Regions from separate parts of the Paenarthrobacter sp. NPDC090520 genome, predicted to be linked through region 1. Evidence: predicted binding sites of a transcription regulator. Region 1 holds the regulator's gene; the other holds the start of a gene.
The links. Region 1 encodes HrcA, which represses chaperone genes, less so after heat shock. Its sites were predicted from a motif close to TTNGCACTCGNNNNNNNCGAGTGCNAA; they were not measured.
Positions count from the first base shown of each region.

Region 2: the regulator HrcA is predicted to act here: its motif matches at 3,691-3,717, upstream of ACIQTZ_RS00200 (FmdB family zinc ribbon protein).

Region 1 is NZ_JBIVXM010000002.1:183,742-193,308, forward strand. Features, by position in the region: gene lepA (translation elongation factor 4) at 63-1,916, shown strand; gene hemW (radical SAM family heme chaperone HemW) at 1,917-3,146, shown strand; gene ACIQTZ_RS03520 (DUF4870 domain-containing protein) at 3,159-3,572, opposite strand; gene ACIQTZ_RS03525 (DUF3097 domain-containing protein) at 3,677-4,543, opposite strand; gene hrcA (heat-inducible transcriptional repressor HrcA) at 4,760-5,767, shown strand; gene dnaJ (molecular chaperone DnaJ) at 5,819-6,949, shown strand; gene ACIQTZ_RS03540 (16S rRNA (uracil(1498)-N(3))-methyltransferase) at 6,952-7,734, shown strand; gene ACIQTZ_RS03545 (GerMN domain-containing protein) at 7,744-8,850, opposite strand; gene ACIQTZ_RS03550 (PhoH family protein) at 9,035-9,567, shown strand, end outside.
Region 2 is NZ_JBIVXM010000001.1:35,907-51,758, reverse strand. Features, by position in the region: gene ACIQTZ_RS00225 (SDR family oxidoreductase) at 1-336, opposite strand, end outside; gene ACIQTZ_RS00220 (hypothetical protein) at 343-1,209, opposite strand; gene ACIQTZ_RS00215 (GNAT family N-acetyltransferase) at 1,362-1,988, opposite strand; gene galU (UTP--glucose-1-phosphate uridylyltransferase GalU) at 1,996-2,928, opposite strand; gene ACIQTZ_RS00205 (5-formyltetrahydrofolate cyclo-ligase) at 3,033-3,632, shown strand; gene ACIQTZ_RS00200 (FmdB family zinc ribbon protein) at 3,779-4,054, shown strand; gene ACIQTZ_RS00195 (Flp pilus assembly protein CpaB) at 4,122-4,874, shown strand; gene ACIQTZ_RS00190 (AAA family ATPase) at 4,888-9,171, opposite strand; gene guaA (glutamine-hydrolyzing GMP synthase) at 9,320-10,909, opposite strand; gene ACIQTZ_RS00180 (DUF3817 domain-containing protein) at 11,020-11,520, opposite strand; gene ACIQTZ_RS00175 (SURF1 family protein) at 11,517-12,380, opposite strand; gene ACIQTZ_RS00170 (PTS sugar transporter subunit IIA) at 12,449-12,937, opposite strand; gene ACIQTZ_RS00165 (glycerol-3-phosphate dehydrogenase/oxidase) at 13,003-14,757, opposite strand; gene ACIQTZ_RS00160 (GuaB3 family IMP dehydrogenase-related protein) at 14,927-15,852, opposite strand, start outside.

The sequences.
Region 1 (9,567 bases):
CTGCGCTGGCCCCTGCCCAGTGAACGGTGAAGCCGCGTGAATGCCGACAGTTAGGACCCTGCGTGTCTCCCATGGCCCGCACCGCACCGGTGCCCGCCGCAACAGATCCGGCCATCATCCGGAACTTCTGCATCATCGCCCACATCGACCACGGCAAGTCCACCCTGGCCGACCGCATGTTGCAGTTCACCGGCGTCGTTCAGCAGCGCGACATGAAGGCCCAGTATCTGGACCGCATGGACATTGAGCGTGAGCGCGGCATCACCATCAAGTCCCAGGCCGTCCGGATGCCGTGGGAAGTCGAAGGCACCGCCTACGCCCTGAACATGATCGACACCCCCGGCCACGTGGACTTTACGTACGAGGTCTCCCGCTCCCTGGCAGCTTGTGAAGGCGCAGTGCTGCTGGTCGACGCGGCCCAGGGCATCGAGGCGCAGACCCTGGCCAACCTTTACTTGGCGATGGAAAACAACCTCACCATCATTCCCGTGCTGAACAAGATTGACCTCCCGGCAGCCCAGCCGGAGAAGTATGCGGCTGAACTGGCCAATCTCATTGGTGGCGACCCGGATGACGTCCTCAAGGTGTCCGGCAAGACCGGCGTAGGCGTCGAGGCGCTCCTGGACAAGATTGTTCACGATCTCCCGGCTCCCGTTGGCGATCCCAATGCCCCTGCGCGAGCCATGATCTTTGACTCGGTGTATGACACCTATCGTGGCGTAGTTACCTATGTCCGGGTGGTGGACGGCAAGCTCAACCCACGCGAACGCATCCAGATGATGTCCACCCGCGCTTCGCATGAGCTGCTGGAAATCGGTGTCAGCTCACCGGAACCCACGCCATCCAAGGGCCTCGGTGTGGGTGAGGTGGGATACCTCATCACCGGAGTGAAGGATGTCCGCCAGTCCAAGGTTGGTGATACGGTCACCAACCTGGCCAAGCCGGCATCCGAGTCGCTCAGCGGCTACGCCGACGCCAAGCCCATGGTCTTCTCCGGTCTCTATCCGCTGGATGGTACGGATTACCCGGTCCTCCGCGACGCCCTGGAAAAGCTGATGCTCAACGACGCGGCGCTCGTGTACGAGCCGGAGACTTCGGCAGCGCTGGGCTTTGGATTCCGGGTCGGTTTCCTCGGCCTGCTGCACCTTGAAATCACGCGTGAGCGCCTGGAGCGGGAGTACAACCTCGACCTCATCTCAACTGCGCCCAACGTGGAGTACGAGGTAACGCTCGAGGACAAGAAGGTGGTCCACGTCACGAACCCGAGTGAGTACCCTGTGGGTAAGATCGCCGAGGTCCGTGAGCCGATGGTGTCGGCTACTGTCCTCGCCCCCAATGAGTTCGTCGGTGCCATCATGGAACTCTGCCAAAGCCGCCGCGGCCAGATGAAGGGCATGGACTACCTCTCCGAGGATCGTGTTGAGCTCAGGTACTGGATTCCGCTTGCTGAAATCGTGTTCGACTTCTTCGACCTCCTCAAGTCCAAGACCCGTGGCTATGCGTCGCTGGACTGGAAGGCGGACGGCGAACAGGTGGCTGATCTCGTCAAGGTGGATATCCTCCTTCAGGGCGAACAGGTGGATGCCTTCAGTGCCATCACCCACCGCGACAAGGCCTACTCGTACGGGGTCATGATGACCTCGAAGCTTCGCGAGCTCATTCCGAGGCAACAATTCGAGGTGCCCATCCAGGCCGCCATCGGCTCGCGGATCATCGCCCGTGAAAGCATCAGGGCCATCCGCAAGGACGTCCTTGCCAAGTGCTATGGCGGTGACATCACCCGTAAGCGCAAGCTGCTTGAGAAGCAAAAAGAGGGCAAGAAGCGCATGAAGATGGTGGGTCGTGTGGAGGTTCCCCAAGAGGCCTTCATCGCAGCCCTCACCACGGACGAGTCCAAGGACAAGGCCAAGAAATAAATGCCCAGCGTCCTTCCTTTGGGCGATCCGGCACCTGCGGACGGGCTCCTGCCCCCGCAGGTGCTCAGTGGCGTCCAAGACCGTAAATTCGGCCTGTATGTCCACATCCCTTTTTGCGCGGTCCGCTGCGGTTACTGCGATTTCAACACCTACACCGCCACTGAACTGGGCGGCGGCGCGTCGCAGGACGCCTATGCCGGCACGGCCGTGGCCGAAGTGGATTTCGCCGTTCGCGCGCTGGAGGCTTCCGGCGTTCCATCCCGCCCGCTGAGCACCGTCTTCTTCGGCGGTGGCACCCCTACGCTGCTCCCGGCGGAAGACCTGGCACGGATCCTGCGTGCCGCCGTCGGACACTGGGGACTTGGGCCGGACGCAGAGGTGACCACCGAGGCGAACCCTGATTCCGTCACGCCCGAGTCCCTCCAAGTGCTCGCGGATGCCGGGTTTACCCGGGTGTCGTTCGGCATGCAGTCCGCTGTGCCGCATGTCCTCAAGGTCCTTGACCGCACCCACACCCCCAGCAGGGTCCCGCTGGTTGTTCAATGGGCACGCGACGCGGGCCTGGCGGTAAGCCTCGACCTGATCTACGGCACCCCGGGTGAGTCCATGGACGACTGGCGGCTGTCCTTGGAAACCGCCCTGTCCTACAATCCTGACCACATCAGTGCGTACGCGCTGATCGTCGAGGATGGCACCAAACTGGCTGCCCAGATCCGGCGTGGGGAAGTGCCGGGAATCGACGACGACGACCACGCAGCAAAGTACGAGCTCGCCGACCAGCTGATTTCAGCGGCAGGCCTCACCTGGTACGAGGTCAGCAACTGGGCCAGGACTCCCGAACAGGCGTGCCGCCACAACCTCGCCTATTGGCGGGGCGACGACTGGTGGGGGATCGGCCCGGGAGCCCATTCCCATGTTGGCGGTGTCCGGTGGTGGAACGTCAAGCACCCCACTGCCTACGCTTCACGCCTGGCGGCGGCAACGTCGCCTGCTGCGGGCAGGGAAACCCTCGACGCCGGTACGCGGGAAGTGGAGCGCATCATGCTTGAGGCGCGCCTTGGCTCGGGATTGGACGTGGATGCCTTGGACAAAGTGGGCAGACATGCCATGGCCGGGCTGATTGCCGATGGCCTGGTGGATCCCGCTGCGGCCTTCAAGGGCCGCTTGGTGCTGACCCTCAAGGGCCGTTTGTTGGCGGACGCAGTGGTGCGCAGGATCCTGCCGGACTGACCGCCCGCGGCGCTATTTGATCCAGCGCAGGTTGAAACGGTAGCGGTGGGGTTGGCCGTGGTTGACGCGGATGCCCGCGGAAACCGAGAAGCACGTCAAGGCCACCCAGATGGCTGTCGCGATGACCGCGAAGATGTTGCCCACAACCGGCAGCAGGACCAGGATGTTCGCCAACACGGCCGCGATGGTGGGCGGAAGCGTGAAGTTCAGGGCTTCCTTGGACTCCTGCGCCGTAAACGGTCCACGCTCGCGGAAGATCAAGTAGATGAGCAAGGACGGAAGGCAGCCGAGGATTCCACCGAAGTGCGCCAACGTGGCCCACTGCCGGTCTTCGCTTGCCGTGAGGGGCAGTGCATTCGCAGGTGCGCCATGGTACTGGGGCTGGCCTGCGGCCCTGCCCTGTTCTTCTGGAGCGTTCTCTGCCACGGTGTCTTCCCTTTGCTGTAAAAATGCGGTGTTGCTGTCCCAGAATACTGGGTCCGGACTCCCTGCAGGGACCATCCGTCCCTGAAACGGGCAGGTGTCCCTGCTCAGGGGGCGGTCAGGAAGTCGATGACTTCCTCCACGCGCCCCAGAAGGGACGCTTCCAGGTCCGCATACGTCCGCACAGCCCCGAGCAAGCGCTGCCAACCAAGCCCGATGTCCTCCGCCGTTTCGTGCGGCCAGCCGAAAGCCCTCAGGATTCCCGTCTTCCAGTCCGTGCCGCGAGGCACGTCGGGCCACTGTTCGATGCCCAGTACCTTGGGGCGGATCGCCTGCCATACATCGACGTAGGGGTGTCCCACGATCAACACGTTTCCCGTGGCTCCCGGTACCTGCATGGCCTCGGCCGCAATGCGTGACTCCTTCGAACCGGCCACCAAGTGGTCCACCAGGATTCCGAGCTTGCGTTGCGGTCCGGGTCCGAAGGCGGCGATGGCGGACCGGAGGTCGTCCACGCCATGTAGCGGCTCCACGACGATGCCTTCCACCCGGAGGTCGTCACCCCAGACCTTTTCTACGAGTTCGGCGTCGTGCTTGCCTTCCACCCAGATCCGGCTGGCTTTTGCCACTTGTGCGCGTTGGCCCTGGACTTTGACAGAGCCCGACGCCGTCCGGCCGGGCTGGACAGCGCCGGCCTGGACAGCGCCGGCCGGTTGCCTGGCGGCCGGGGGGAGCAGACGAATGGCCTGGCCCTCCAGGAGGAAGCCGAACCCCAGTTGGAAGGACCGCGTCTTGCCCCGGCGGTCCTCAAGCGACACGATGTGCATTCCGCCGGACTTCTCTACCCGGACGACCTCGCCCACCCACCCGGATTGGACGTCTTCCAGGACCATCCCGCGCTGGACAGGCACTTCGGGAAGCTGCTGTTTGACGGGTGCGGAAAGGTCCTGCGGACCCCATGTGTCGAAAGCCAAGGACTTCATACCTCTTCGCGCTGGGTTTGATGGGCCGGTAACGGGTGGAGCCGGCTCCCCGGACGTCATCCGCGGGCGTTTTCAATGCTAGCAACGGGGTGGCCCATACTAGACTTGTTAGCACTTAGGCATGTTGAGTGCTAAAAGCAAGGGTCAGTCCGGGTCCATCCCATGCCGGGCAGCCCGCATTCGGAGCGTCGACAGGAGGTGTTGCACATGAGTGAGCCGCGCAAGCTGGAAGTGTTGCGTGCCATCGTCGAGGATTACGTGCACTCTCGCGAACCTGTCGGGTCCAAGGCATTGGTGGAGAGGCACCATCTGGGCGTTTCCAGTGCCACCATCAGGAATGACATGGCCGTCCTGGAAGAGGAAGGCCTCATTGCCGCCCCGCACACCAGCGCGGGCCGCATTCCCACGGACAAGGGCTACAGGTTGTTCGTGGACCGGATTTCCCAAGTGAAGCCGCTCTCGGCCGCCGAGCGCCGGGCCATCCATTCCCTGCTTGAAGGCCCCGACGATCTTGACGACATCCTGGAGCGGACAGTCAGGCTCCTGTCGCAGTTGACCAACCAGGTAGCGGTGGTGCAATACCCGCACTCCAAGCGGGCCCTGGTCCGGCATGTGGAGTTCGTGCTGCTGGCACCCAAGCAGGTGTTGGTGGTCCTGATCGCGGACACCGGCAGCGTGGGACAAAAAGTCATCGATGCCGGAACCGAGGTCAGCAACGAGTCGTTGCTGGCCCTGCGTGCGAGGTTCCTGGGCAGCATTGCCGGCACTCCCTTGGAGCTGTTGCCGCAGGTGCTGCCCTCCGTCGTGGCCTTGTGCAGGCCGGAAGTCCGTGGGGTGGCGCAGGTCCTGGCCTCCGGACTCCAATCCCTCAGCGATACCGGCCGCGAAGAGCGCATCCTGATGGCGGGAACAGCAAACCTGGCCCGCTCCAACGTGGACTTCCCCCTGAGCATCGGCCCGGTACTTGAGGCCCTCGAGGAACAAGTAGTGATGCTTCGGTTGTTGTCTGACATGGGTGATGATCCACGCGGGGTCACCGTCAGCATCGGCCGGGAGAACCCCTATGACGGGCTGTCCGAGGCCTCGGTGGTCGCCACGGGTTACGGCTCCGGCGCCAAGGTGGGCATCCTGGGGCCCACCCGGATGGACTATCCCACCACCATGGCCGCCGTGCGGGCCGTGGCCCGCTACCTTTCCCGTATTCTCGGCGGCTGAGGCCGGCCACCAACGTAAGAACCGCAGCACAACAAGGAAGAGATACTGACTTTGAGCAGCCACTATGACGTTTTGGGAGTCTCCCCGGAAGCCACCGGAGAAGAGATCAAAAAGGCGTACCGCAAGTTGGCGCGAAAACTGCACCCGGACGTGAACCCGGGCGAGGATGTCGCTGAGCAGTTCAAGGCCGTGACGCACGCCTACGAAGTGCTGTCCGACCCGCAGAAACGCCGCGTGTACGACGCCACCGGCAACGAGAACGGAACCGACAACGGTTTCGGTGGCGGCTACTCCGGGCAGGGCTTTGCCTTCCAGGACATCTTCGATACCTTCTTTGGCGGTGGCGGCGGGGGACACGCAGGTCCTGCCTCCCGCGTCCGGCGCGGCCAGGATGCCCTCATCAGCGTCCGCATCGACCTCAAGGACGCGGTCTTCGGCGTCAACAAGAAGCTTGAAGTCGACACCGCGGTTGTCTGCCCCACCTGTGATGGCAGCTGCTGCCGTCCCGGAACGCACCCTGAACGCTGCGACATCTGTGGTGGCAGCGGCCAGGTCCAGCGGGCAGTGCGCTCCATCCTCGGCCAAGTCATGACCACGGCCCCGTGTGGCTCCTGCGAAGGCTTCGGCACCATCATCAAGGACCCCTGCAACGAGTGCAGCGGCCAGGGCCGCATCCGCAGCCGCCGCTCGCTGACCATCAAGGTGCCGGCGGGCGTGGCAACGGGAACGCGCATCCAGCTGTCCGGCCAGGGTGAGGCAGGCCCTGCCGGAGGCCCTGCCGGCGACCTCTACGTTGAGATCCGCGTCAACAGCGATTCCACGTACATCCGCGAAGGCGACGACCTCCACGCAACACTGAGCGTGCCGATGACTGCTGCCGCGCTGGGAACGGAACTGACCCTGGAGACCTTCGATGGCGCCCAGGAAATCGACGTCAAGGCGGGCACGCAGTCGGGTGAAATCATTACCCTCCGCGGTTTGGGGGTCACCCATCTTCGTGGCTACGGCCGCGGAGACCTCAAGGTGCACTTGCACGTCGAGACGCCGGTCAAGCTGGATGCCGCGCAGGAAGACCTGCTGAGGCAGCTTGCGAAGTTGCGCGGTGAGCAGTTCACGGAAGGCAAGCTCGTAGCCAGTGGCGGCATGTTCGCCAAGCTCCGGGACAAGCTCGGTAACCTGTAGCGGTGAGCAACCCCGTCTTCTTCACCCCGGCCGGGAGCCTGGACGGACTGGGGCCGGGTTCCGTGTTCATCCTCGAAGGTCCTGAAGCCCGCCACGCCGTGACCGTGAAGCGGCTGGCCGTCGGCGAACCCGTGGATCTCGCGGACGGGTCCGGCGCCCGGCTCACTGGCAAGGTGTCCGACGCCGGCCAAGGCTCGCTTTCGGTGACGGCAACGGACGTGGTCTTCGAGGAACAACCGTCGGTGCGGCTGGTGCTGGTCCAGGCCCTGGCCAAGGGCGACCGGGACGAGCTCGCCATCGAGACCGCCACGGAACTCGGCATCGACGCTGTCATTCCCTGGCAGGCGGAACGTTCCATCGTGCGGTGGAAGGGCGACCGTGCGGCCAAGGCCCATGCAAAGTGGCAGTCGGTGGTCACCGCCGCTGCCAAGCAGGCACGTCGCGCCTGGATCCCCGAGGTCAGGTCCATCGTGGACTCCGCATCGCTGGCCAAGGCAGTCGCTGAGGCAGACGTGGCCGTCATCCTCCATGAGGATGCAAAGAATGGACTGCGGTCCGTCCTGGAAGGCGCGGCCCAACTGGCCGGTGCCGACCCTCACGCACCCCGGGAAGTCCTGTTGATCGTTGGACCGGAGGGTGGCATCTCGCCGCGCGAAGTAACCCGCCTGAGCGATGCTGGTGCCGTGACGGCCCTGTTGGGCCACCATGTCCTGAGGTCATCGACGGCCGGGCCTGCCGCCGTCGTACTGGCGAGCGATGTCCTGGGGCGCTGGCAGGAGGCTTGACCCAGGGCGTCAGTTGACGTTGAAGAGCCTGGTATCCAGTGTCGATTCGTCGGCTTGCCCGGAACTGTCCACCTGGGTCACGCGAAGCTCGTAGCGCCCGGGCTTCAGCGTGGCGCTGAAGGTGAAGACGCCGAATTGTCCCGGTTCACCGGTGGATTTCACTTGGCCGGTGAGCAGGCTGGTCCTGGCGCCGCCGTTATCCTGCAGGATTTGCCAGTTCACCGGCTTGGAGCTGTCCGTGCTGCGGCCGTTGAACTTGACGGCACCGGCCGGCAAAGTCGTGTCCTCCTGGGGGTCGATGATCCACAGGGGAGCCACCATCGAGGCGTCCCTCGCCATGGGTTGGCCGAGTTTCACTTGGCCGAAGGCCATGAAGTCGGTGTGTCCATCCACCAGGATGACCACCTGGATCTGTTGCCCGGAGTTGATCAGCCCGGAGGACGAGGCTGCTGCAGTGGCTGTGTACACCAACTGCTGGACCGCCCGTTGGGCCATGCCGGCGTCGAGGTTCGAGTTGAAGGCGTCCCGCGAAATGTCCACCGTGATGACGTTCTTGCCTGAGATCGATGTGGCCAGGCTGCCGGGTTCCTGCCATGGGGTGAAGAAATCGTGGTCCAGCGGCTTCTCGGCCATCATGATGCGCAAGGCCGTGGTGACGGGGTTCCCGTCGCCGGAGATGTCCCGGAACTCGCGGTAGAGGTAGACGTTGTCCTTGCTCCGCCCGATCCAATAGACCGGGATCTTGGTGGAGGCCTGGGTGGTTTCCAACGGCGCGTTGCTCGCGGGGGCGTCCTGGACATTGATGGCCGGGCTTGAGGTGGGCGCGGTGGTGCCGCCGTTGGCGATGCAACCGGTCAGGAACAGGACGGCAGCCATAGCGGGCGCGGCAACGGCGGACTTCGTCCGCTTGCGGGCGCCTTGCTGTGGGGTGGCTGACTGCGTGATGTGGGGTTTCCTTGCCTTGCTTCCGCCGGAGTGGGCATCCGGTCCTGCGCGGGCGGACTTTTCACCCCGCCTTGCCAGCTTGGCATACGTCCGACGGCGGCTGGCCGGGTTTTGCCGGGCCGGCACCAACTGAAACAGGATTGATACCGGCTTGATGCCGAGTTGAGACAAACAGCCAACGTAGCGGTGGTGGCATCCGGCTCTTCGTGCGATGGTGCCGTGCCAGTTCGGACGGCAGCTTGCTGGCGTAGGATTGAAGGCATTCCGGCATATGGCCGGACCACGGTGGGCGCGGCGCCTGACCGGGGAAAAGACGATAACCAACCGGAGGAGAACAGGCCGTACGGCCAGCACTATGAGTGAATCCCTGAATGGGCGGCTGCGGACCGGCAACGGGAACCCGGCGGCCACAGAGTTCCCGCACACCTTGCCGGGCACGCGCACGGAAATCGTCACGTTCGACAATTCAGACCAGATGGTTCACTCGCTGGGCAGCCACGACGAAGCCCTGCGTTACATCGAGGACCAGTTCCCGGACGTCAACTTCCATGTGCGGGGCAACGAGTTGTCCATGTCCGGTCCGTCGGCGGTCATCCCGCGGATCATGCGGCTTCTGGAAGAAGTGCGCGGGCTCGTCGCCAAGGGCACTACCGTCACGCCGGACATCCTGCAGCAGCTCGTTTCCCTGCTGGGGGCGCAGTCCGTCCAGAACCCTGTTGACGTCCTGACACACAACATCCTGTCCAGCCGGGGCAAGACCATCCGCCCCAAGACGCTGAACCAGAAGAACTACGTCGACGCCATCGACGACAACACCGTGATCTTCGGCATCGGCCCGGCCGGTACGGGCAAGACGTACCTGGCCATGGCAAAGGCCGTCCAGGCCTT
Region 2 (15,852 bases), on a different contig from region 1:
GCAATTGATGATGGACAACGCCACCGCCTTGGGAACGCCCGCCTGGTGGGCGGCGCCCAGAAGCCGGGAACCGCCGTCGGCGAAGTGCTTTTTCGCCTTTCCGAACTGGCCTTCCAGGCAGTCGATCACGACGTCGGCACCCGCCACCGCGGCCGCTAACCCCACGCCGGTGGTGACGTCACCCGCGTAGTAGGTGGCGCCGTCGTGATGCTTCGCGGAACCGGCGGGTGGTACGTGGCGGCTGAGGACGTTGACCGTGTGCCCCTGGCCCAGCGCACGCCGCACTACTTCGCGGCCCACCTGCCCGGTGCCGCCGGCGACGGAGACCACCGCCATGGGCGGCTAGGCCCGGCGTCGCTGCAGGACGTCGTCCAGATTGCTCAGGGCGCTGTGCCCCTTGGCCGGAGTGCGAACCTGCGTGGCGGCATCAGCCTGCTCCGCACCCTGTTTGAGGACCGGCTTCCCGACGGGCTTGGGGGCCTCGGGGAGGACCAGCGGCTCCGGCGCAGGCCGGTTTGCCTTGGCTGCGCCAACGTAGGTGGGCTTGGGAACCTCAACGGGCTTCCACGGGGTGCCACCGTCTTCGGGTGCGGCCTCGGCAGATGTGTCGCCGGCGGCGAGGGCTACGGCCAGTGCCGCTTGACGAAGTTCGACGGCGGAAAGCCTCGCCTTTTCGCCGTCTGCCTCGGCATCGAAAACAGGAGTTTCCTTGGCCTCCATGGGCGGTTCCTTGGGCAGGTACCGGGCGGGAGTGGGAATGGATTCCTTTTGGGCAGCACGGCGTGCCCGGCGTTCGCGGAGATCACGCAAGGCAAGCTGCCGCAAAACGACGACAGCGAGCACGGCACCGAGGAATGACACCAACGGCAACCAGATGGAGCCCTGCCCAAAGAGCCGGACAATGCCGGAAACCACGGCCGTCAGGAGGAGGATCAGGCCGGACAAGGCCAACGTCAGACGGGCGTACCGGATAGTGAACGGGGTACCGGACGTTTTCCGGGGAGTCGCATCAGCCACGCGGGATTCCAGGGGCGACGCCTGTGCTGTGCTGTGCATGGTCTCCATCGGTTTCTCCTGCTGAGGTGCCAAGGCCAATACCACCCCTGGCTGCGTCTCGTCGGGCTCGTCCTCGAATGGCTCTCCCGGCCCGGTGGCCGTTTGGACCTGTGGCCGCCCTTTGCGTAAAACATAGGGCGCGACCCACACCATCCAGAGCGCGACAGTGACAACGAGTATCACTGAGCTGCTGAGAGGGAAGTCCACATTCAAAACCGTAGAAGCAAATCGTCAGGTGCCGTGGCATTCCTGCCGGTGTGTCGCCCGCGAGTCCCTAAATGATTCCCGGGAAGCCCCAAAAGGGCCTATGACCTGCCCTTTCTTCCTTCCCGCCAGCTTTCCAGGAGTCCGTGCGGAACTTCGTCGGAGGTCAGCGCGAAAGATCTGTGGTCTGCCCATTCCCCGTTGATGTGCAGGTACCTTTCGCGGTAGCCCTCGTCCCGGAAGCCGAGTTTCTCCACCACGCGCAGGCTGGGTGCGTTTTCCGGCCGGATGTTGATTTCCATGCGGTGCAGGCCAAGCGTCCGGAAGCAGTGATCCGTCGCCATCGCCACAGCGGTGGGAGCGATTCCGTGTCCAGCGCGGTCCTTGTCCACCCAATACCCCAGGGTGGCCATCATGGCCGAACCCCAGACGATCGAGGAAACCGTCAATTGCCCCACGATGCGCGGTTCCCGGAAGCCGGGTGTCCACTCGGCGATGATGAACGGCAGGGCGGTGGCCTGGCGCGCCTGTTGGTTCAGGGAGGCCACCATCTGGCGGTAGCTTGGGAGGCTCCCACCCGGTGCGGGGTTGGAGGCCTCCCAAGGAGCCAGCCATTCACTGTTACGCGAGCGGACCTCGGACCATTCCCGCTTGTCCCGGTAACGGATGGGCCGAAGCACCAGGTCTCCGCTTTCCAGCGTCACCGGCCAGATCGCAGAGCCGTACATCCGGGTGTTACTGGGGAAGGGTGGCAGTGAAGTCCGGCAGCCACTCGCGGAGCTCGGGACCAAGGTCTTCTCGTTCGCAGGCCAACTCGATGCAGGCCTTCAAGTAGCTCAGCTTGTCTCCGGTGTCGTAGCGGCGGCCACGGAAGACCACGCCGTAGACGCCGTAGCCTTCGCCCTCGCCGCGGGCCAGGACCTCGAGAGCGTCGGTCAGCTGGATTTCTCCGCCGCGGCCCGGAGCTGTCTTCTCGAGGACATCGAAGACGGCCGGGTGCAGCACGTAGCGACCAATCACGGCAAGGTTTGAGGGGGCTTCATCAACGGAAGGCTTCTCCACCAGTTGCTTGATGCGGACGTACCCCTCCTCGCCGTTCTCCTCGACGTCTGCGCAACCATAGGCGCTGATCTTGGACGGTTCCACTTCAATAAGGGCCACCACGGATCCGCCGGTCTTCTGCTGCACGGCGATCATTTCGCTCAGGAGATCGTCCTTGGGATCGATCAGGTCGTCGCCGAGCAGGACGGCAAAAGGTTCGTGTCCTACGTGCTGCTTTGCGCGGAGGACAGCGTGGCCCAGGCCGTTCGGGTCGCCTTGGCGTACGTAGTGGATGTCACCAAGGTTGGTGGCCGACTGGATGGCTTCGAGCTTGGACGTGTCACCCTTCTCCGCCAAAGTGGCTTCAAGCGCAGGAACACGGTCGAAGTGGTCCTCCAACGCACGCTTGCTGCGGCCGGTGATCATCAGGACGTCATGCAGTCCAACTTTCACGGCTTCTTCGACCACATACTGGATGGCTGGCTTGTCAACCACGGGCAGCATTTCCTTCGGCATCGCCTTCGTGGCGGGGAGGAACCTGGTACCAAGACCCGCTGCGGGGATGACGGCCTTACGGACAGCATTGTTATGGTGAGTCACCGGACTAATGTAACGGACGGAACACATCAAAAGGTAAACCCCCGCCGTGCCGGGACACACAAATTGTCGGTGAATTGGCTGGTTGGGGCACTGGCGCCCCAACCGGCAAAGCACCGACGGAACGGACAATCATGGCATCGAAGGAAGAAATACGTGCCGCCCGCAGGCTGCACCGTCGCACGCTGACTCCTGAGCAGATAGCAATCGCCGGCGACGCCCTCGCGGCCCACGGAACGGCGTGGGCCAAGGACGTTTCAGGCGGCGCCCCCGGGACTTTCACCGTGTACTTGGGCGTGGCCTTCGAGCCTCCCACCCTCCCCCTGATCGAGTCCCTGCACCAGGACGGCCACCGGATCCTGCTTCCGGTGTGCGAGCCGGACAGGCAACTGAGCTGGGTGTTCTGGACCCCGGAGACGGTCTTCCTCCGCTCGGAATACGCACCGATTGACGAACCGGAGGGCGAGCGGCACGGCGCGGATGCCGCCGCGCACGCCAACGGCATCTTCATGCCTGCCACGGCTGTGGACGGAGACGGCAACCGGATCGGCCAGGGCGGCGGCTACTACGACCGCTTCCTCCAAGGCCTCGGCGCCTCGGGCCGGCAGCCCCGCACCATCGCGGTGACGTACGACGACGATGTGTTGCCTTCCGGCGCCATCCCGGCCGAGCCTTTTGACCAGCCCGTCCCCGAGGCCCTCACGCCATCGGGAATTGTGCGGCTCGGCAGGTAGTTATGGTGGCGTACGGCCGGCAACTTCAGGGTGGCGGTTGAACAGCCGGATGATAGAATTGGCACTCAGGCCCTGCGACTGCTAAGGCGGAGATCCCTCCGCCCGAGGCTGCACAGGACCTGACGTTTGTCCTGAGGAGGAATTCAGTGCCCACATACGCATACGCCTGCAAAGACTGTGACCATGCCTTTGACATCGTCCAGTCGTTTTCGGACAGTTCGCTGACGAAGTGCCCGGAATGCCAGGGCGCCCTGCGCAAGAAGTTCAACAGCGTCGGTGTTGTCTTCAAGGGCTCCGGCTTCTACCGCACGGATTCCCGCGATTCCAAGGGCAGCAGCACCGTTTCTGCTGCACCTTCGGCTGCACCGGCACCGGCATCTGCACCGGCCGCCACGCCGGCGCCCGCCGCTGCCGCGAGCTAGACCCACTTATCCACATAGGGCTGCAGGCCACTGCCTGACGGCCGGTGACGGTGGTTAGCGTGGCGTCATGCCACACTCACCGTCCTCTCCTCGCTTTGCCCGAACGCGCCATGCACATGGCGGAGTCCGCACGCGCTACACGTCCGGGCGTCCGTCAGTGCCCGCGTCTGGCAGCCTCCCCCGGCTGCTGTTCCTTTCCCGCCTTGCCCGTCACCGCCGGCTGCTCGTAGCCCTTCTGCTGTGCGTGGCGGCCGGCATCGCCGTCCAGCAGCTCACTCCCGCCCCTGAGCACCGCATCAGCATTGTGGTGGCCGCCCGGGACCTGCCCGCGGGGACAAGTCTCAGCCAAGGAGACTTCATCAGCATGGGTGTCCCACAGGACATGGCAATTTCGGGGGCCATTGGCGACCCCGCATCGCTGGCCGGACGCCAGTTGTCTTCGCCCTTGGCCAAGGGACAAATTCCTACCGAAGCGAATCTCCTGGGGCCGGGTCTTCTCATAGGGGCGCCCGCAGGATCCGCAGCAGTTCCCTTGCGCATGGCCGATCCCTCGTCCATTCAGTTGCTCTCCCCCGGACAACTCGTCAACGTGGTGCTGACCCCTGCTGACTCCTACGAAGGATCCCGCCAGAACCAGACTCTCGCTGGCCCCGTCCCCGTGCTCTGGACGTCGGGCCAAGGCGGGAAGGCCGGGCCCTGGCTGGGAACAAGCGATACCGACGGCCTGGTCGTGGTAGCGGCAGACCCTCAGCAAGCAGAAAAGCTTGCCGGCGCATCCACGCAAGGCAAGCTCTTCTTCGTGCTCATCAATACCTCTTGATCAGCGTCCGGGATCAGCCCCAGTGAGGCGGCCGCTGCTCTTTCAGCCACTGATCGTGGTCGTAGCCGGACTCGTCGCCCCACCGGCGGGGGTCGTCCTCCGCGGCCTTGTTGGGCAGGATTCCCGCGGAGGCGGGCTTCACAGCCCCGGACTTCGAGTCTTCGTCCTCCGCGCTCTTTTCGGACTCCAAGCCCTCGTGGGACTCGTTCGCTTCACGGGACTCGTTCGCCTCACGGGTCTCGTTGGCCCTACCCGACTCCTGGTCGACGGAGGCCGGTTCTTCGGAACCGTCGGAAGCGTTCGACAGTGCTTCCTGGCCCATTTCCTCGGGCTGCCCGTCCTTCTGTGCAGGCTCCACGGCAGGTTCTTCAGTGCTCACTGGCTCTTCTTTCACAACTTCACGTTCCGTGTTGTCCGCGCGGTCCCGAGACCCGACCGCGGACGGGCGCGCCACGAAACCGTGGACGCTGCCCACGTCCAATTGTTCTACGTCCATGTCCAGGAAACCATGGTGCGGGACGGAGGTTGCTTGCGGCAGGTGGTTCTCAAGGCCCAAGTAGGAACCAATACGGTCAGCGCAGGAAGAGGGATCAGTGAACACCTCGATGGTCCACAGGGACATGTACCGCCAGCCCATCCGCTCCAGCAGTTGGGGGCGCAACCTGCTGCGTTCCCGGACGCTCATCCGCCGGTAACGCTCGGTGCCGTCGGATTCAATGGCCACGGGGGTGGGGACCTCGGCACCTTCCCGGCCAATCGTGTGGACCGGATCGGCGGCGGCAGCAATGTCCAGCACTCCGTCATAGAGGTGCCATACCCGCGCTCCCCGCGCCCGCAGGCGGTCGCCAAGATCGGCCACCAGCGGATCCTCGCCGAGGGCCTGCTCACTGGCCACGGCGCGGGATGCCGGCGTGCCCAGGTTGCTGTTCCCGGACAGTTCCCGGTCCAGCAACTCATAGAAGTCCACGGCACCGTGCGACAAGCGGTCCAGGTCCAGGTCTTCAGGACGGAAGCAGCTCAGCACGTGCAGGGAACGGCGGGCTCGGGTCATGGCCAGGGCAAAGCGGTTGCGTCCGCCATCAACGGACAATGGCCCGAAGGAATGCAGGGCTCGTCCGTGCGGCGTGCGGCCATATCCCAAGGAGAAGATCACATGGTCCCGCACCAGTCCCTGTGCGCGCTCCAGATCCACCACTCGGAAGGACTCCGGTCCCGCACCAAAGAAAGCAGAGAGCAACGGATGGTTGGGCAACTGGAGCCTGATCGCTTCACCGATGCGGGCCGCATGCCGCAGGCTCGCAGTAACCACGGCCAAGGACGTGCGGGGGCGCAGCCGGGCGTGCTCGAAGACAAGGTCCACCACGCGGTTGACCTCCGCCGTCACGGATTCCACACCCTCATGGTCCGCCCCGGGAAGTCCGGTACCGTCCGGGATGTACTCCACCAGGATGGAACGGTCCAAGCCTGTCACGGAGCTGCCGTCCGGGAGGCGCCGCAACCCGCCGTCGTAATAGTTCTTGCTGAGCTGGAGGACCAGGTCCTCGTCCACGGCCCGGTACACCCAGTTCAGTTGCCACGTCGGCAGGACCCTCGCCAGCGCGGTGAAGGCACTGTCCACGGGTTCGTGGCTGGCAACTCCGGCCACTGGAGGTTCTACTGCCACGCTGAAGGTTCGGGCGTTGGCGATCTTCGCGTCGCCGAAGGCAATGACCTGGCGGGCACGGGCGATGGCCGGGAGCACTGCCTGGAGGGACGTCGACTCGGCGTCGATGATCACCACGGCATCGAACTTCTGCTCAGCGGGAAGCACCCCCGTCAGCAGGTACGGGCTGACCGACCACACGGGGACCAACAGCGGCACCAGGTCGGGTGCCTGGGCGCTCAATGCCGGGAGTGTCACCCGGCCATCCTTGAGCAGGGCGCGGAGCAGTTCTGCCTGGCGCGGGTGTTCCACGATTCCTTGGCGCCACCGGCTGGCCAGCTGCCACCGCAGGCGTGCGGCACCACTGGCAATATGCGCTTGGTCGGCCAAGCGGAATTCGGCCTCCAGCTGCCGCAGCGAATCGCCGTCGGACATGGCAAGGTAGTCATCGCCGCTGATCATGGCTTCCAGCGCAGACTGCCACCACGCGAGGTCAAGCTCGGCCGCGACGGATGCGGCAGGGACTTCACGCGCGGCAAGGTCGGTCAGCAATTCGCCCAGTCCATGCTCACGCATCTGCTCAATCAGGAGGGTGCGTTCAGGAAGGGTTTCCAAGGTGGCGGTATCGGCTACAAGCCGTTCCAGCCGTTCCATGAGCTCCGTGTAGGGACTTCCGTGCAGGGAGCCGCCATCGGAGGTGTGCTGGAGGGCCTCGCCAAGACGCTGCAACTCGCCGTCGAGTTCGCGGTAAAGCGCCCCAAGGTCGGCAAGGCCGGAAGGCACGGCGGGATGCCGCTGGGTGGTGGCGTAGCCGGCCCACAACGCGCGCTGCTCCTGGACCAGGACCAGCGAGCTATGGAGATCTGCGATGTGGACACCTGGTCGCACGTATTCCTTGGCTACCCGGCGCAAACGGGAACGCTGCATGGACGGCATCTCAAGGTTGCGTTCGCGGCGCCAGGAAGAGCTCGCCGTAGCGGAGATGAGGTCATGGACGGGACGGTCGAAAATGTCCGGGGTGAACTTGTCCAGGCTCTCACGCACGGCAATCAGCAGCTCGAGTTGGGTACCCCACTCGGTGAACGTCTCCCCGAGCCGGATCTCGGCATGGTCGGCCAACTGCTTCATCCGGTCGCGAAGGACAGGAAGCTTCTCCTCGGCCAGCCGGGCAAGCTGTTGCGCTTCCTCGGTCTCTTTGCGCGTGACCAGTCGAGCACCGTACCAAGGGCTGGACGTGGATGCCTTGCTGAAGCTGCCCAGTTCCGCAGCGCGGCGCAGGCGGCCGGCCAGTTCCTCGCGGTCCTTGATGTTGTCCAGGACGCTGCGCTTGAGCCTCACGGTGGTGGACGGGGCCGGGTGGATGGACGTCAGCTCGGCGAGGGACTGCATGGCCTGGTACGGCGAGCAGCCCCACCGTTCACGCACGTTGTGCAGCGAAGCCACATGGTCCGTCAGGGCATGGCGGTGCCCCGTCAAGGTCTCGTGGAGGTTGCCCAGCTGGGGTTCCAGGGCTTTCTCGTTCCGCATGATGGCCCGGACCAGCTGACCCTTCAGCTGTTGCGGCGTAGTGCCGTTGCCGGGGCGGAAAAGCATCGATTCGAGCCCCAGGGTGTCAAGATGCGCAGAGAGGGCTGCGAGGCTCGACTGGCGCTCCCCCACCACCAGGACGGACTTGCCCTCAGCCACCAACGCACCAACCGCGTTAATGGCTGTCTGCGTTTGTCCGCTGCCGGGAGGCGTGCTGACCACCAGGGAATCGCCGGCGCGGACAGCATCCACCACGTACTGCTGGTCGGTGTCGGCGTCCAGGAGCAGGAGTTCGTCGGCGGGATCGCGCTCGTCCAGGCTGGGGAAACGACCGGCCTTGATCGGCTCGGGCTCCACGTCGCCGCCATTGGCCGCCGTAGCCAATGCGGCCACGGTGGGGTTGTTCATGTTGATCCAAGGATCGTCGAGGTTGCCGGAGAGGTCGGCAAGCGTGGTTACCAGCAGGTTGAACTCAACGTCCGCACCATGGATCGGTTGTACCAGCGTGGCGAGGCGGTCGAGGACCGGCTGCGGATCCAGCCGCGCGGTGTTGTACGCCATCCGTGCTACCGCGTTGACGTCGAACACAATGCCATGGACAGTCTTGAGGTGCCGAACCAAGGCGGGGTTCATCCGGGCCTGTTCGGTCAATTGCAGCTCGAAGTCGTCCTCTCCAGGACGGACGGTCAGCGTGATGGCGGTCAGCATGACGGGCGCCGAAACGCGCTGCGGTTTGCCTCCTACGGCGGAAGTCCACACCACGGTTCCAGCAGAAAGGTAGCCCGCCTCGATGCCACGGTCGTTGCCGAGTTCAAAGATCTTGGAACGGATATTGCGCGCGGCACGGGCAGCAACCAGGTATTGCTGGCGGTCCCGGATCAGCGTGGACAAGCGTGTTCGGCGTCCTGCGAGCAACTGTGCCAGGCCGGACGGGTGCGCCGTGCTGAGGTCGATTGCGCCTTCCGGCGTCTTGACAAAGCGAAGCATGGTGTCCGCCCCGGTAACGGGCTTAAGTCCAGACAGCCATTTCCGGAGCTCTTCGGAGTCCTCTTCGTGGCCTTGACCTAATGACACAACTTCTGCCTTCTTTTCTGAACTAGCTTTAGACGCCTTGGACCATACCGGCATACTTTCGAGGGTAGCGGGAATACGCCCGGAGCCCGCTCCGCAACACTGGACATGGCAAAATTCGCCGTCATTTCACAGTCCCGCAAAGCATGGTCCAGGCGGTCAGCACAATGGCCGGCCTCCCGAAGGAGACCGGCCATTCACACTGCTATTCCCACTCGATGGTTCCCGGCGGCTTGCTGGTCACGTCCAGCACCACGCGGTTCACACCGTCCACCTCGTTGGTGATCCGGTTGGAGATCCGGGCCAGGAGGTCATAGGGCAGGCGGGACCAGTCGGCCGTCATGGCGTCCTCGGAGGATACGGGACGCAGCACGATCGGGTGGCCGTAAGTACGGCCATCACCCTGCACGCCGACGCTTCGGACATCCGCCAACAGCACTACCGGCATCTGCCACACGTCGTTGTCCAGGCCGGCGGCGGTCAGTTCCGCACGGGCAATGGCGTCGGCCTTCCGCAGCAGGTCCAGCCGCTCCTTGGTCACTTCCCCCACGATGCGGATGCCCAGGCCGGGGCCAGGGAAGGGCTGGCGGCCGACGATTTCCTGCGGCAGTCCCAGCTGGGCGCCAACAGCGCGAACCTCATCCTTGAAGAGCGCGCGCAGCGGCTCCACGAGTTCGAACTGCAGGTCCTCGGGGAGCCCGCCCACGTTGTGGTGGCTCTTGATGTTCGCTGCACCCTCGCCGCCGCCGGACTCGACGACGTCCGGGTAAAGCGTGCCCTGGACCAGGAACTTGATCTTTTCGCCTTCGGCAGCGGCCTGGGCGATGATGGCCCGCTCCGCCTCCTCGAAGGCGCGGATGAATTCCCGGCCGATGATCTTGCGCTTGGTCTCGGGATCGCTGACCCCTGCCAGAGCGGACTGGAAGCGCTCCTGCTCGTTGGCAACGTAGAGGTTGACGCCGGTGGCGGCCACGAAGTCGCGCTCCACCTGCTCGGCTTCGCCTTCACGAAGAAGTCCGTGGTCCACGAACACACAAGTCAGCTGGTCCCCCACGGCACGCTGAACGAGTGCTGCTGCTACGGCCGAGTCAACGCCACCGGAGAGGCCACAAATAACCTTGGAGTCGCCGATTTGTTGGCGGATGCGCTCCACCTGCTCCTCAAGGATGTTCCCGGTAGTCCAGTTAGGGGTCAGTCCGGCACCCTTGAACAGGAAGTTCTCGAGGACATGCTGGCCAAGGACGGAGTGCTTCACTTCAGGGTGCCACTGCACACCGTAAAGGCGCTTCTCCTCATTGGCGAAGGCGGCCACTGGAGCTCCGGCGGTCGTTGCCAGCACCTCGAAGCCCTCGGGTGCCTCATGGACGGAGTCACCGTGGCTCATCCAGGTGTTCTGGGACACCGGGACGCCGTCAAGGATGGAACGTGCGTCGCCAACAAGGAGGGCCTCAGTTGCGCCGTACTCCCGCAGGCCGGTCTGGGCAACCTTGCCACCCAGGGCGTTGGCCATGGCCTGGAAGCCGTAGCAAATGCCGAAGACGGGCACTCCGGCCTCGAAAAGGTCCGCTCCAACGTTCGGAGCTCCTTCGGCGTAGACACTGGAGGGTCCGCCGGACAGGATGATGGCTGCCGGGTTCTTGGCCAGAAGCTGCTCGGTGGTGAACGTGTGCGGAACAATCTCCGAATACACATTCGCTTCGCGGACGCGGCGGGCAATCAGCTGCGCGTACTGGGCACCGTAGTCAACAACCAGCACCGGCTTCTGGGAAGTCTGGGGTGCGGTGGGAGTAGTCACCAAACAAGACTACTTTGCCGGGCCGCCCCGGTGCACACCGGGGCGGCCTTGAAGTGGGCAAATCCGGGGCGGCCGTAAGGCATCTCACATGCGTCGGGCCACGGAGGAGCCTAGTAGCGCTTGGAGGCCTGCGGATTAGCAGCGAGCTCGGCCTCAACCTGGGCGTGGAACTTCTTCTCCACGATGAAGGACATGAGCGGAACAACGCCACCTGCCGCCAGGAGAATCAGCTTGGAGAACGGCCAGCGCAGGAGCGACCACAAGCGGAAGTTGGAGATCAGGTACACCACATACATCCAGCCGTGGACGATCAGGACCGTGGTGGAAATGTTGAATCCGCCGATCACTCCCTTGGGCTCCGACTCGGCGAACCCGAAGCCGAACGGCTGTCCGGTCACGGCGTCGGTTCCGCCGGCGAAGAGGGACACCCCAAAGCCGTAACGGGCGATCAGTTCAGCGCACAGGAGGAGCAGCATGGCACCGGTGAGGTAGGCCATGACCTTGTAGAACTTCAACGCCGAACGGATCTGGGCTTCCGTTCCGCCGAACCGCCGCTTCTTGGGCTTGGGTCCGGACTGTTCGGGCTGGATGGCCGGTTTGGGCTCAATCATGGTTGCACCTTTTGTTCTGGCTCACTGTTGTTCGGCTCAGTTGCTTGTTGTTCCGGAGCTGGATGGTCGTCCGGCTCGTCCTCGTACTCGTCGTCATCGCCTTCGAGGCCACGGCGATAGTCGTCCGCCACCATCCGCCACCAGATGTACAGGGCGAATCCTGCGAAGACCACCCACTCCACGGAGTAGAACAGGTTGAGCCAATTGACCTGTTGGGCCGGGGGTTGGGCAGGAATGTTCAGTGCCTTGACGGCGTCGTTGGCAGCAACGGGTCCCGCGTCCGTGGTTTGGGAGGTTGCGGCAACGAATCCGGGGTAGCTGGACACTCCCCAGTCGTTGATGAGTTCCGCAACGGCGACAGCGGACGCACGGCCTGGACCGGCGTCGACATTTGGCACCGGCGCTTCAGACGGCAGCAGGCGGCCGGTCACCGTCACAGTGCCCGACGGCGGCTGGTCGGCTTGGGCGGGATCGGCCACCCAACCGCGGGCTACCGGAATCCAGGTCTGAGGCGACGCTGCGACGCCGCTGAGCTTGGGAGCGTTGTCCACTGCGAACGCCGAGACGATCCAGTAGCCCTTTTGGTTGTCGAAGAGCCTGCCTTCGACCAGAACCTGCTTACCGGCGTCGTAGTGTCCCGTAGCGCTGACCATCTGGTCCTGGACCGAGCCGGGGAAGAATTGTCCTGGCTTGAGGACGTCCACCAACGGCTTGACATCCTCCACGCTGGACGGCTCCGGCGGTTCGTGCTGCGTCGAGCGGCTCAGCTGCCACTGGCTGAGCAGCACGAACACCCCGGACAGCAGGAGCGCAAAGACCAGTCCTGCGATCCAACGGGGTTTCAACGCAGTTTTCAACACCCCTTAACCGTACTTCGTCCGGCTGTAGAACAACGAAACGGGCCTGGAGTGGGACCCTGCCCCAATCTCTAGTGGTCGAAGAACACCAGGCTTGAGTTGATGAGCTCGGAGATGACCTCGGGATCGTGCGCACGGCGGAGCGATTCGCGGAAGGACTCCTTGGACAGGGACCGGGCCAGGGTGGCCAGGACTTCCAGATGGTCGGAGAAGGAGCTTGCGGGGGTCGCGATCAACAGGACCACAGTGGCCGGGCCATCGCTGGCGCCGAAGTCGAGGGAATGCCCGAACTTGGTGACGCCCACGGCGATGGAGATCCGGTCGACGTACTCGCTGCGTGCATGCGGGAGCCCGATGCCGCCCGGCAAGCCGGTGGCCAACTGGTGTTCGCGCGAATTGACGGTCTCCAGGAACCCTTCCAGGTTGGAGATCCGGCCGGCGGCGTAGAGCCTTTCCGCAAGTTGGGCCGCGGCATCACTCTTGTCTGCAGCAACAAGTTCAAGAATGACGGTGTCCGGCGTGGTCAGTTCCGCGTCATACCGGTCAAGTGGTTCGGCCAAGTCGTGTTTCCCTCCAGTGTGGCCTTCCGGCCGCAGCTCCCCGGCTTCATGGTTCCCGACGCGCGTCAGCGAAGGGGAACGATGTCATCGACTCCCATGCGCGCGGCATCTGCCGACTCGTCGTCGGGTTGCTCCTGGCTCAGCCGTTCGGCCTCCACCCGCGCCAGATAGTGCTTGATTTCGCTTTCGCGCTGGGTTTCGCTCCAGCCGAGGATTTCTCCCATCAGCTTAGCCACTACGGGCACGGCGGACACACCCCGGTCCCACGCTTCGATGGAAATCCGCGTCCTGCGCGTCAAAACGTCGTGAACATGACGTGCGCCCTCGTGCGTCGTGGCGTAGACCACCTCGGCTGCCAGGTAATCGTCCGCGCCCGGCAGCGGTTCTCCCAGCCCGGGTTGGCGGGCGATCAGTCCCAACACTTCCGACGCCATGGACCCATAACGGTTGAGCAGGTGCTCCACCCTGGCCACGTGGACTCCGGCCTCGTCGGCCGAGCGGGCGCGACGGTTCCACGCCGCTTTGAAGCCCTCAGCACCGAGCAGCGGAATAGTCTCGGTGCAACTGGAGGGAACGCGCTCGTCCATGGCCCGGGTTGCCTCGTCCACTGCATCCTTGGCCATGACCCTGTACGTTGTGTACTTGCCACCAGCCACCACCACGAGCCCGGGGACCGGGTGTGCCACCACGTGTTCGCGGGACAGCTTGGCGGTGGAGTCGTTGTCGCCGGCGAGCAGCGGCCGGAGGCCCGCGTAGACGCCTTCCACATCTTCCCGGGTCAGCGGACGCTTGAGGACGCGGTTGACGTGTTCCAGGACGTAGTCAATGTCCTTGCTGGACGCCGCCGGGTGCGCCTTGTCCAACTTCCAGTCGGTGTCCGTGGTGCCAATGATCCAGTGGCGGCCCCAGGGTATGACGAAGAGCACCGACTTCTCCGTGCGAAGGATCAGTCCCACGGTGGATTGGAACCTGTCCCGCGGGACCACCAGGTGAATACCCTTGGACGCCCGTACTTTCAACTGGCCCCTGTCGGTGACCATCGCCTGTGTCTCGTCAGTCCAGACGCCCGTGGCGTTGACAACCTGCTTCGCACGGACTTCGAAGACGGTGCCGTCTTCCTGGTTCTCCAGCTTGGCTCCCACCACGCGTTCGCCTTCGCGGAGGAAATCCACCACGCGGACCCGGTTGGCAGCGTAAGCGCCGTAGTGCGCAGCGGTCCTGACCACATTAACCACCAGGCGGGCATCGTCCACCTGGGCGTCGTAGTAGCGGATGGAACCCACGAAGGCGTCGTCCTTGAGGCTGGGAGCCGCCCGCAAGGTGCCACGCTTGGACAGGTGCTTGTGCATCGGCACGCCGCGGCTGTGGCCGGAGGTGACGCCGAGGGTGTCGTACAGCATGATGCCGGCGCCAACGTAGGGCCGCTCCCACACCCTGCGGGTCAGCGGGTACAGGAAAGGCACTGGGCGCACCAGGTGCGGAGCAATGGTCTGGATCAGGAGGCCGCGTTCCTGGAGGGCTTCCTGGACCAACGCGAAATCCAGCATCTCCAGGTAGCGCAGGCCGCCGTGAATGAGCTTGGAGGAACGCGACGAGGTTCCGGAGGCCCAGTCGCGGGCTTCCACGATGCCCACCGTCAAGCCGCGCGTCACGGCATCCAGCGCAGCCCCCGCACCCACCACGCCACCACCGACGATCAGGATGTCGAGTTCCTTGCCTGACTCCGCCGTGGCTTTCAGGGCTTCGATGGAAGCGGCGCGGGACTCCGGGCTCAGGGCTCCGGAGGGATTCACCTGTGGGCCGCCTGCGACATTGCTCATCGGACTCCTCCTCAAACGCAATTGCTGGTAGTCCCCCTACCCTACTTGCTGGCCGCCGTCGTGGGCAGTGCCGGCCCGGCAGGACGGCGAGGCGCCCTCGGAAGCAAAGCGAAACCCCCGCCGGGTCCGGATTGCTCCGGACCCGGCGGGGGTTGCTGATACCACGGTGTTAGTTGCCTGCGTAGGGCGAGACCACTACGTCCACGCGCTGGAACTCCTTGAGGTCGGAGTAGCCTGTGGTGGCCATCGACCGGCGCAGGGCACCGATCAGGTTGGACGTTCCATCGGTGTGGTGGCCCGGTCCGAACAGCACTTCCTCAAGCGGACCCACGGTGCCAACGTTGACACGGTCACCACGCGGGGACTCAAGGTGGTGCGCTTCGGGTCCCCAATGCCAGCCGCGGCCGGGGGCTTCCTCGGCGCGGGCGAGAGCACTGCCCAGCATCACGGCGTCTGCGCCCATGGCGATGGCCTTGACGATGTCGCCGGAGCTGCCCATGCCGCCGTCGGCGATGACGTGCACGTAGCGTCCGCCGGACTCATCCATGTAGTCGCGGCGGGCGGCCGCGACGTCGGAAATGGCGGAAGCCATGGGCGAATGGATGCCCAATGCACGGCGGGTGGTGGTGGTGGCACCGCCGCCGAAGCCGACGAGGACGCCGGCCGCGCCGGTCCGCATCAAGTGGAGGGCAGGCGTGTAACCGGCCGCACCGCCAACGATGACGGGAACATCCAGTTCGTAGATGAACTGCTTCAGGTTGAGCGGCTCGTGGTTCTTGGAGACGTGCTCGGCGGAGACGGTGGTACCGCGGATCACAAAGATATCGACGCCGGCAGCCACCACGGTCTTGTAGTGTTCCTGGGTACGCTGCGGGGTCAGGGAGCCGGCCACGGTGACTCCGGCGGCGCGGATCTCGGCCAGGCGGGAGCTGATGAGTTCCGGCTGGACCGGAGCCTGGTAGAGGTCCTGCATCCGGCGGGTGACGGCCGGGCTGCTGGTCTCGTCCGCCAGGCCGGCGATCTCGTCGAGGACCTTCTGCGGGTTTTCGTAACGGGTCCAGAGGCCTTCGAGGTCCAGGACACCGAGGCCACCCA